3 regions of the Acutalibacter intestini genome follow, and region 3 is predicted to be linked to each of the others. Evidence: riboswitches for the same ligand, from Rfam matches in the RefSeq annotation. Region 3 holds a riboswitch; each other region holds the start of a gene.
The links. A riboswitch is a leader RNA that binds a small molecule or an ion and turns the genes downstream of it on or off. The one in region 3 is predicted to bind thiamine pyrophosphate.
Positions count from the first base shown of each region.

Region 1: it holds a riboswitch for thiamine pyrophosphate, as region 3 does, so the genes downstream of both, tenA (thiaminase II) here and U8U68_RS06190 (energy-coupled thiamine transporter ThiT) in region 3, are expected to answer to the same signal.
Region 2: it holds a riboswitch for thiamine pyrophosphate, as region 3 does, so the genes downstream of both, U8U68_RS17500 (AraC family transcriptional regulator) here and U8U68_RS06190 (energy-coupled thiamine transporter ThiT) in region 3, are expected to answer to the same signal.

Region 1 covers NZ_JAWXXL010000015.1:1,358-4,635, reverse strand. Annotated here, with positions in the region: gene U8U68_RS11670 (thiamine diphosphokinase) at 1-671, opposite strand, end outside; gene tenA (thiaminase II) at 676-1,326, opposite strand; TPP riboswitch at 1,583-1,681, opposite strand; gene U8U68_RS11660 (DUF2461 domain-containing protein) at 1,775-2,443, opposite strand; gene U8U68_RS11655 (TetR-like C-terminal domain-containing protein) at 2,471-2,959, opposite strand; gene U8U68_RS11650 (ABC transporter ATP-binding protein) at 2,956-3,278, opposite strand, start outside.
Region 2 covers NZ_JAWXXL010000035.1:10,227-13,504, forward strand. Annotated here, with positions in the region: gene U8U68_RS17495 (hypothetical protein) at 1-287, opposite strand, end outside; gene U8U68_RS17500 (AraC family transcriptional regulator) at 401-1,237, opposite strand; TPP riboswitch at 1,613-1,711, opposite strand; gene U8U68_RS17505 (DUF2461 family protein) at 1,843-2,217, opposite strand; gene U8U68_RS17510 (DUF4368 domain-containing protein) at 3,054-3,278, shown strand, end outside.
Region 3 covers NZ_JAWXXL010000005.1:125,622-128,899, reverse strand. Annotated here, with positions in the region: gene U8U68_RS06195 (DUF4854 domain-containing protein) at 1-557, opposite strand, end outside; TPP riboswitch at 903-1,024, shown strand; gene U8U68_RS06190 (energy-coupled thiamine transporter ThiT) at 1,266-1,895, shown strand; gene U8U68_RS06185 (DHHW family protein) at 2,178-3,278, shown strand, end outside.

The sequences.
Region 1 (3,278 bases), on a different contig from region 3:
CCGCTTTTAACGGCAATCCTGCTTTTCTTCCCGATAAACTCATTGCTTGTACCAATAGGAAAGGTATTGGTAAGCACTGCATTCTCCAGCGGATATTTTAAACCTTGCAGATAAACTCCTTCCGCTTTTTCGGAATAGGAGAATACGGATATGTAGCCGTAAGGAACCGGTAAAAAGGATAATTCTCCATCCGTAATTGCTGTAATCACGCTCTCCTGCTTTGGGGTATTCTCGGGCATTTTATTATACCCGCAATTTTTCAACTTTTTATCTACCGGACGCAATAATTCATTCTGAGGGCAATGCAGAAACCCTTGCATCCCGTTCCCGGCAAGATATGCCAGCACCTGCAGGTTTGCCAATGTATGATCGATTCTCCCGCCGGTTCCGCCATAGATATGAAACTCCTTATATCCGGCCTTTATCCCCTCGCGGACTGCTGCAAGCATATCCGTATCATCTTTCTCACAGTTCAGCCGGACAACATTTGCGCCTGTTGGGATTTCTTCCAGGGTATCAAAATCTCCAATAACGAGATCTGCCGAGATTCCAACCTGTTCCAGATACCGAAGCCCTGCGTCTGCAGCTATCACAAAATCATTTTCCGCCGGTCGAAAATCCATCTCAAACCAGTCTCCCGCACCGACTATATAACAAATCCCTTTCTTCAAATCTCTACCTCCGGTATGGCATTTTCCAAAAGTCAAGTTCCAGGATGCTTGCCGTTTCAAAAATTTTGCTCAGCTTTTCTTTTTCGGTATCGGAAACACCTTCGCATTTCTCATCTGCAAACTGCGACCATTCCTCACAGCTCCTGGCATAGATATCGTCCGCATAATCCTCAATAAAATCCCAGTATCTTGAGTTTCGGCTTGCAGGGTCCCCCGCCAGCTTTCGGAAAATGTAACTGTAACTCATCATGCAGGGAAGGACTGCCATCAGCATTTCCTTATCATCCCCCTGTTCCGCAGTTTCCAGTAAAAAATCAATATACCGTTGATTTTCCGGCAGAGGAGCAATAGACTCGATATCATCGTCCGTCATACCGAACCGTTCCAGATACTTCAGCCGTACCGCAGATTCCGTATCCTTAACGAAACTCAACACGGAATAATAAAGCTGGATCTCCCGCAGTGATTTGGCATGATAGATCTCTTTCCCGTAAACTCGTGCATAATGCTTCAGGTAAATGCTGTCCTGAATCATATAATCTTTAAAGCATTCAAAGGGCAACGTTCCTTCTTTCATCTCCTGCACAAACGGCGTAGCCATGCATTTGTCCCAGATGGGGATATTCTTTTCCAGTACCTCTTTCATAAATGACATAATTTGTTTCCTCCTATGACTGTTCCGATTCTCCATGCCCCAGAGGGTAAAAAAAGAGAGCTTCCAAATCAATCGGAAGCTCTTTCAGACGCAGTACGGGCGTAAGAAATTGCTTCCCTACGCCGGTATTAGCCGACAGGTCCAGAGGTCAGGTCTTAACCTTTTTCAACTTGTTCAGTTCCCTCGCAAACACAGATTATCAGTATTAAATTGAAAAACAAAAGGACGCCCACATGGAGCATCCTGAAAATACAATCGTCGTATTCATTCAGCTCCCTACGTTGGTATTGGCCAACAGGTTCAAAGGGTCAGGTTTTACCTTCTCAACTACGCAGTAGTCCCCCTGCTTTTTAATTATTATACTATTTCTGTGTGAGTTTGTCAAATCGGCTGTCCGGTCCGGCATTGCTTCACAGAGATATTCATAAATAAATTCCAAACTAATGCTTTATCTTGTTGGCATCTGAAATCCTTCAAGGGCTTTGTTCAGATAGTCATTGAATGGTTTCATAATGCGGAACAGCTTTGCGACCTCTTCCACAAATTGCTCCGCATCAGCGATAACTTCGTCTGCTACCGAATACTTCAAATACCAGCTTTTAAACTTTAAGTATTCCGCCTGGGGATGCTCCCTGTCATATCCGGAGGGAATACGCAAAAGCGATGTCCCCTGTACCGTAAAGTATTTTTCAAACTCCGGCGTATGGATGATCTCGTCAAATTCTTCACCGAACTCTGTGATATAGTCACGGATCATTTTGGCTGCATTCCGAAATGAATTGGCAAACAGGCCACCACCGAGATAGGACTGGTTCCCCGGCTTGATTATCAGATAATATCCCACCGGAACAGGCTGCTTCCCTTTAGAGGCAATATGGGCGCGAAATACCGGATTATATGGGGTCCTGTCCTGTCCGAACCGGGGGTAGCGAATCAACGTAAAGGCAGTGTCCTTGGGTTGAATATGTAAAACGCTGCTGTCAAACTCTCCGATACGCAGAATCAGCGCCTGAACCAGTTCTTCAAATTGTTCCGTTACCGCTTTCGTTTCCGCTTTATGCGCGTTAAACCATTCCCGGTTGTTATGCTCATTTAAGTCTGTCAAATATTTTAGAATCCATGTTGTATTTATTCTCTGCGTCCCCTATTTTTGTCCCTCCAGCGCCTTTGTTCCTGCTATCAAAATCCGCAGTGAAATTTCAAAACTTTTCTCAATAGATACCGGATTCCCAAACGCATTGTTATTTACCAGTAATGCGAAGCCTTCCAAGAATCCACGATATGTGCGTATCAGGTGTTCGCTGTTTTCCTTTGATATATTAAGCATGGTGAAAGCTTTATATATTATGGAAAACATCTCTTTCGTGGCATTCTGCGTTTCCTCACTTTCAAATTTGTTGTACCAAAGCATCGCATTGAAAACGCCAGGATTTTCAGTTGCGTACTTATAAAACGCGCGGCAGATTGCCTCCAACGCATCATACCCGCTGACACATACAGCCGCATCCGTCATAGCTTGATCCATTTGCCTCCAGCCAAAGAGCATGATTTCCTTTTGCAGTTCCTCTATCCCTTTAATATGATTATAAAGGGACGGAGGCTGAACGTTTAAGTGTTCAGCGAGCAATTTCAATGTAATTTTATCATAACCGATTTCATGTCTTGATCTTTGACCAGCGACAAGAACAGTTCCCGCATTTGCCGGATTCCAATAGGATCCAGACCGTTGACCGGCTCATCCAGCACCAAAAGCTTCGGTGTATGGCTGATTGCCCTTGCAATGGCCAAGCGCTGCTTCATACCAAGAGAAAACTTGGAAACAGCCTTTTTCCCGGTATCAGCAAGTCCCACCACCTGCAAACTGTTATCAATGTCTGCGGTATCACAACCCATATAAGCTAAATGAATCTCCAGATTTTCTCCCGCTGATAAATGCTCATAAAATACCGGTG
Region 2 (3,278 bases), on a different contig from region 3:
TTCAGATCAACCCCTGGTGCAGGCTTTCCGTTTTTGTCAACGACACCTTCTTCTTTCATCCTTTGTGTTTCTCTTTCAATCTGTTTCTGATTTACCGCTGGCTCACCAGCTCCGTTTCCCTGTTCCCCAGTACCCCTGCTTGCCTGCTGACTGCTCTGGGTTATGGACTGATTTTTGTTCACCGAGCCACTTTGAGTCACGACCGGGTCCTCATTTGCGGCACAGGCCGCAGCGCTTATTAGTACAAGCACCAGCGCGGCTGCAAGGACCGCAATTTTTTTAGTCATTTATGCTGCCTCCTTGATTGCAAAGAATGTATGGAGGATATGAATGAGATACTGAAAACAGAAAGGCCTGTACGGATATTAATGCTTTGTTTTGTCGAAATCAGTTTCCATCTCTATATGATTGGGATCCAGTATTCGTAAACCGCCTCCTGTGGATCCGCTTTGATATACACCTCAATATCCGGTGAATTCGCGTATGTGTATCCAGAAGTGGGAAGCCATTCTGCAATGACTCGCTTTTCTAATTCCTGTAGAGAACGGTTGGTGCCCTGCCCCTCGAAAATAGCCCATTTACACGCCGGGATATGATACTCTTCAAATGAATCTTCCTTCCTGTCGGAGCGGACCACAATCAAGTATTTCCAGTTCTCTGTGTGATGAACGCTAATACCCAGCAAACCTTGCGGTCTGCTTTCCTGCAAAGCACTCAGTTTTGTAAGCGTTCCATCGGCAAGAGCCGTATCCCATACAGTAGGGATTACTTCAAAATTTCGGGCAAGCTCCTTATTCAGTGGGCAGGAAACTCCCAGCACACGAAACGCCGCTTTTTCCTCTACTCTGAATTTCAATGGCACCCCTCCGTCCATGGATACATGAAACTGAATCGGGGGAAAAGCCTGCATCGGCCGGTTCTCTGTCTTGAGCGCAGACGGCACTACGCCATGAAAGCTTTTGAAGGCTCGGGTGAAAGCAGTTGGGGATTCATACCGGTATTTTATAGCAATGTCTATTACCTTCCCGCTATCCTTTTGCAGCTCTACAGCCGCAAGGGACAGCCGGCGCCGCCGTATGTATTCCCGAAGCGTCATATTTGTCATATAGAGAAACATCTGTTGGAAATAGTACGATGGGCAGTTGGCCACCTGTGCTACCTTTTCATAATCCAGTTCTTCAGTGATATGTTCTTCCATATATTCAATCGATTGGTTCAAGCGTTGCATCCATTCCATAAGGTCACCTAACGCTATTCTAATGTTCTATTATAGCTTATCCTTTCACAAGTTTCCTCGCATTCAGGCTATACAAGTTGATAGCCCAAGTACGTAAATGTTCTTACGCAAAATCGGCTGATTATCCGCTTTCATTTCAGCCTCCTGCGGTCCTACAATTATAGCGTAAACCATCCAATTATACGAGAGGGTTACCTTACATTACTCAAGAGCTTGGCTCGACTTTTGTCTTAAGAAATTCCCGCTTTCTGGTTCTTTTCAGCAGCCTCTGCGCCACTCTAAACATTTACCAGTCAATCGATCATAAGCACGATGTGCACCCAATCAAAATGGAAAGTAAAAGGACGCTCACACGGAGCGTCCTGATAATACAATCGCAGTATTCATTCAGCTCCCTACGTTGGTATTAGCCAACAGGTTCAAAGGGTCAGGTTCTGCCTTCTCAACTACACAGTAGTTCCCCCGCTTTTTGGATATAAACCTATATTTGTGTATCTGCATGGATGTGTCAAATCGGCGGTCCGATCTGGCGCACTCATTAATCATTACTCTCCTCTTCTCGCTCCGTCATTGGAAATCCTTCCAAAACTCTGCTCAGATAGTCGTTAAACGGCTTCATAATGCGGAACAAGCTTTGCTGCTTCTGTTACAAATACCTCTGCATCCACCGATATTTCAGATACCAGCTTTATAAACATCAACCATTCCGCCTGGGGATGCTCCCTGCCATATCCGAAGAGAACACGCAAAAGCCCCTGTGCCGTAAAGTGTTTTTCCAGCTCCGGCGTATGGATGATTTTGTCAAATTCTTCATTGAACACGGTGATATAGTCGCGGATTATTTCAATTGCATCTCGAAATGACTGGTCTCCAGGCTTGATCATCAGATAATATCCTACCGGAAACGGGTAGCTTTCCTTTTGAGGAATAGGGGCGCGAAATGACGGATTATATGGTGTTCTCCGAACGGGGATACCCAATTAATGTAAATGCAGTGCCCTTGGGCTGAATATGTAAAATGCTTCTGTCAAACGCTCCAAATACCATCCCCGGTTGTTATGCTTATTTAAGGCAACCCCGCACAATTCTAAGCACCGTCTTGCTTGCAGATTTTCCGTGATAGCGCACAGCTTTCGCTGGTCAACGGTGAGATGGACGGCGCTCAATCTGTACCCTCTGAAGAAAAATCTGACTGCGCAATACGGTACTTTGAATTGTGCGGTATTGCCTTAAGTCCGTCAAATACTTTTGCATCCATACAGTATCCACTATCTGCACCTTCTATGCGTTGCCTGCAACCAAAAAAAGAACGGCCACAGATCATTTTGTTGCAAAATAAACTGATCTGCACGGTAACTTCACCCGTTGCATCCATTTCTTGGGAAAGCAGATGCCAATTTATCACTTTATTATAGCGTATCCTTGCTTCAGTTTCCTCGCATTCAAGCTATACAAATTGATAGCCCAAGCGTGTAAATATTCTTCTGTAAGAATCAGCCGATTAAAACTGTCATTTGGCTCTGCAATGGCAACATAATACTTCACATGTCAGAAACAGGTCTGCTTCTGACATAAAAAATCACATGACAGCGACCTTGCCAAAACCTGGTTGTAACCTTGCTTTTTTCCTGTTTTTTAGAAAATGCAGGACTATTGTTGCCACAAGGCTTTCAATAACAAGGATGCTCATGCCGTAGTAAGGCCTGTCCAAAGCGGATATCGAAAAAACACAGTTTCACCTGAAATCATCTCGTCCGCCTAACCCCTTATCGGAACTTGACAGTATCTTCAAACGGATTTATGAGGACGACATGGCGTGGTAAGCCATGACAGATTTTTGAAGCTATCCGCAGAGTATGAAGCGGAACAGCGGGAACTGGAAGAAAAGGTCAAGGCAGACCAGCAGGAAGTCGATACTTACGAACAGAACAAGAGCGATCTTGCCCGCTTCGCCGCGATGATCCGCAAGTATGTGGGGATAAAGGAACTTACTCCCGCGATCGTCAATGAATTTATCAAGAAAATCATAGTCCGTGCGCCG
Region 3 (3,278 bases):
TTAGAGTTAAAATCCTGGCTAAAGATCTCGCTGCCGTCAGCCTGGGCATAGACCACCCGTACAGTGGCCTTGCCGCTGTCCAGCACAGAAGCCACCTGGTCGGCAATGTTCTCAAAAGTAGCAGCCTGGGCGCTCATCTCAGTCTCCAGCGTAGTGGCCACTGTCTCAATATCGTTTCCTTCCAGAGCCGTGTCGGAATAGGTGAACAGATAGACCAGGACATCGCCCTCGCCCTTAATGTCAATGCTCATCTTCTCGTTGGCCAAAGAGCTCATCATCTCTTTAATTGGCCCGCTAACATTGGGGTCCTCCAGGAACTCCTCCACAGAGGCATAAGTACCGCTGGTGTTGCTCAAACCGCTGGTCTCTTCAGAAGAGGTGGAAGCCTCGGAAGACACCTCAGAGCTGGACTCCTCCGCGCTGCTGGAAACCTCGCTGCTGCTCACCGCGCTGGAAGCACCTGCGGAGCTGCTATTGTTCTCGCCGCAAGCGGAAAGAGTCAGAGCCATCGCAATGGCCATTGTGCCGGCCAAAATCCGGAAAACTGTTTTTTTCATGATCGCACGCCTTTCTTCAATCAGTCTAAATTTTATTTGGTTCCTAACTTGCTGTTCTCAAGCTGGACCAACAGTGATTATACTACTGGAAAAGCGGGATGTCAAGCAAAATGGGGTTACAAAAAGATTAAAAATTCCTTACAGCTACAGAGAATTTATCAACCTATATAAAAATAACTCCCAGTGCGTTCTGTTCTTGTATGATGTGAGAGAACCACCTAGAACCCGACTTTTAAAGATTTTTGCCAGCAGGGCCCTTTCGTCACTTCATATCCGCTGGACCCGTCTGTGCCTCATTCAACCCCTATTGACAAATTCCCCTCCATCAGGTATGATAAGGTCGAAAAATGAAATAAGGGGTGCCGAACATTGGCTGAGAGGAGCAAGAGCCGTTAAGGCTTTGGAGCTTAAACCCTAAGAACCTGATGCGGATAATACCGACGGAGGAAGCATTTCATTTTCTTTGCGTAGAGGCAAATAATATTGGGAACCCGGCGCTTTAGCCCCCTAGCCAAGGGGACGCATAATCCCGCCAGATTAAGAAAGAATCCATAGGGTCTTTCTAGTAGGTTTCCTATAGCTTATGGCGTTTGGGTCGAGTAAGCCCCACGTTTTTGCTCTACAAAAAGGATGCTTTCGCGCTGCCTGGATTTTTCCGGGCGGCGCTTTTTCATTTTTCAAAAAAATTTTCTGAAAGGAAAGAAGCATATGAACAACCAAAACCCAAACCCGTCCGTCAAAAAGGGCCCAAACCACCAGGTGCTGAACCTGGCCCTGGCCGGAATCCTCATCGCCCTGGGAACCATCCTGTCCTTTTTAAAGCTGTTCGATCTACCCTATGGGGGCTCGGTCACCATTTGCGGCATGCTGCCCGTTATGGTGTTCGCCTACCGCGCCGGCCCCAAATGGGGGCTGGGGGCTGGCCTTGTATTCAGCGTTTTACAATTGCTTTTCGGCCTGGACGCTCTAAAAGGGGTCAGCGGCGCCACCGTAGTGGGCTCTATCTTCCTGGACTACCTGCTGGCCTTTACCGTGCTGGGGCTCGCAGGCATTTTCCGGGGAAAGCTGAAAAGCCACCCTACCGCCTTTACCCTGGGCTGCCTGGTAGCCGGGCTGCTGCGCTACCTCTGCTCCTTCCTCTCCGGATGGATTTTATGGAGTGAGTATGCGGACGCGAACTTTTCCCCTATTCTGGCAGGCATGAGCGGGCAGCAGCTGGCGTTTTTCTACTCCCTGGTCTATAACGGTGGATACATGATTCCAGAAATTCTTATCACCTGCATAGCAGGCTTTTTGGTAATGCAATTCGCGGGCCAGCAGATTTTGAAGGGGACGTGACCGCGCAAAAAGAGGGAGCACGCAAAAGCCTTCCCTCTCCGGTGGAACAAAAGGGGCACCGCCCTGTGCCGCCTATGCCGGCAGCAAATTTCAAAAATTATGCTAACAAAATTTTTCCATAAGCCGTCTGCCAGCACTTAGTTCCCCAGAGAAGGGGCTAAACGGCGGCTTTGTTGTAATGAGAAGAGGATCCTTCTGGAGATCCTCTTCTCTTGTCTTGCCTTTTTCCTGGAAATCTGTTATCATAGAAAAAATGCGTCTGACCAGAAGGAGATGTTCCCCATGCCCGCAAAGCACCGTCGCCCAGAGTCACAGGGCCCCAGTTGGGGGTTAATCGCGTCCATTGCCGCCCTGCTTCTTGTTCTGGCGGGCATCGGCGCGGCAGCCTTTTTGCTGTGGAATAAATTTTTTGTCCCCAGTAAGCCTGCCGTCTCCCCCACCCCAGCCCCTACCGCCCCGCCGGTTACTCCTACGCCAGATCCCACGCCACAGCCTACTCCCGATCCCACCCCCACGCCTTCCCCGGCTCCTATTCCGGACAACGGCCAGGACGGGTATCTCTCGGAAGGCATCTATATCTGGAACAGCATGGCTTTTGAGCTGTTCTACGGCTATGACGAGTCCGCCCAGCCCTATGCCCAGGCCATTGAAAGCTTTGCCGCCAGCCTGCCCGGGATAGATGTGTACAACATAGTGGTGCCCAACCACTCGGAGTTCGGTTTGCCAAAGCGTCTACGGGACAGCATGGGCTGCGGCTCCCAGCGAGAAAACACCGCCTCTATTTACAATCGCTATTCCGCTGTACACCCTGTAGACATCTATGACATTATGGACCAGCACAAAGAAGAGTATCTATATTTCAATACAGATACCCACTGGACCGCCCTGGGGGCCTATTATGCCTATGTAAAGTTCTGCGAAATCGCCGGGCTGGAGGCTTCCCCCCTGGAAAGTTTCACCCGCGCCACCCCCAACGACAGCTTTTACGGTTATCTCTATGAAATGACCTATGACGAGAGCCTGGGCCCAGACCATATTGACACATACGAACCCGGCTATGCCTACACCGCGGCCTCCTCCTATGACGGGGTGGACTTTACCCCTCTAGAGGGCATTAACAGCGGGGACAGCTCTATGGGATACACCATGTTCCTCTACGGAGATCAGCCCTGTGTGCGGGTGCAGAACCAGGACTGCCACAACGGCAGGAAGCTGGTGATGGTAAAGGAGTCCTACGGCAACGCCATTGGGGCCTTTTTGGGGGCTGGATTTGAGGAGCTTTACGTGGTGGATTTCCGCTATTTTGAGGGGAACCTGCCCCAGTTCTGCCAGAGCTGGGGGATCACGGACCTGTTGTTCCTAAACAGCACCATGGCGGCCAAC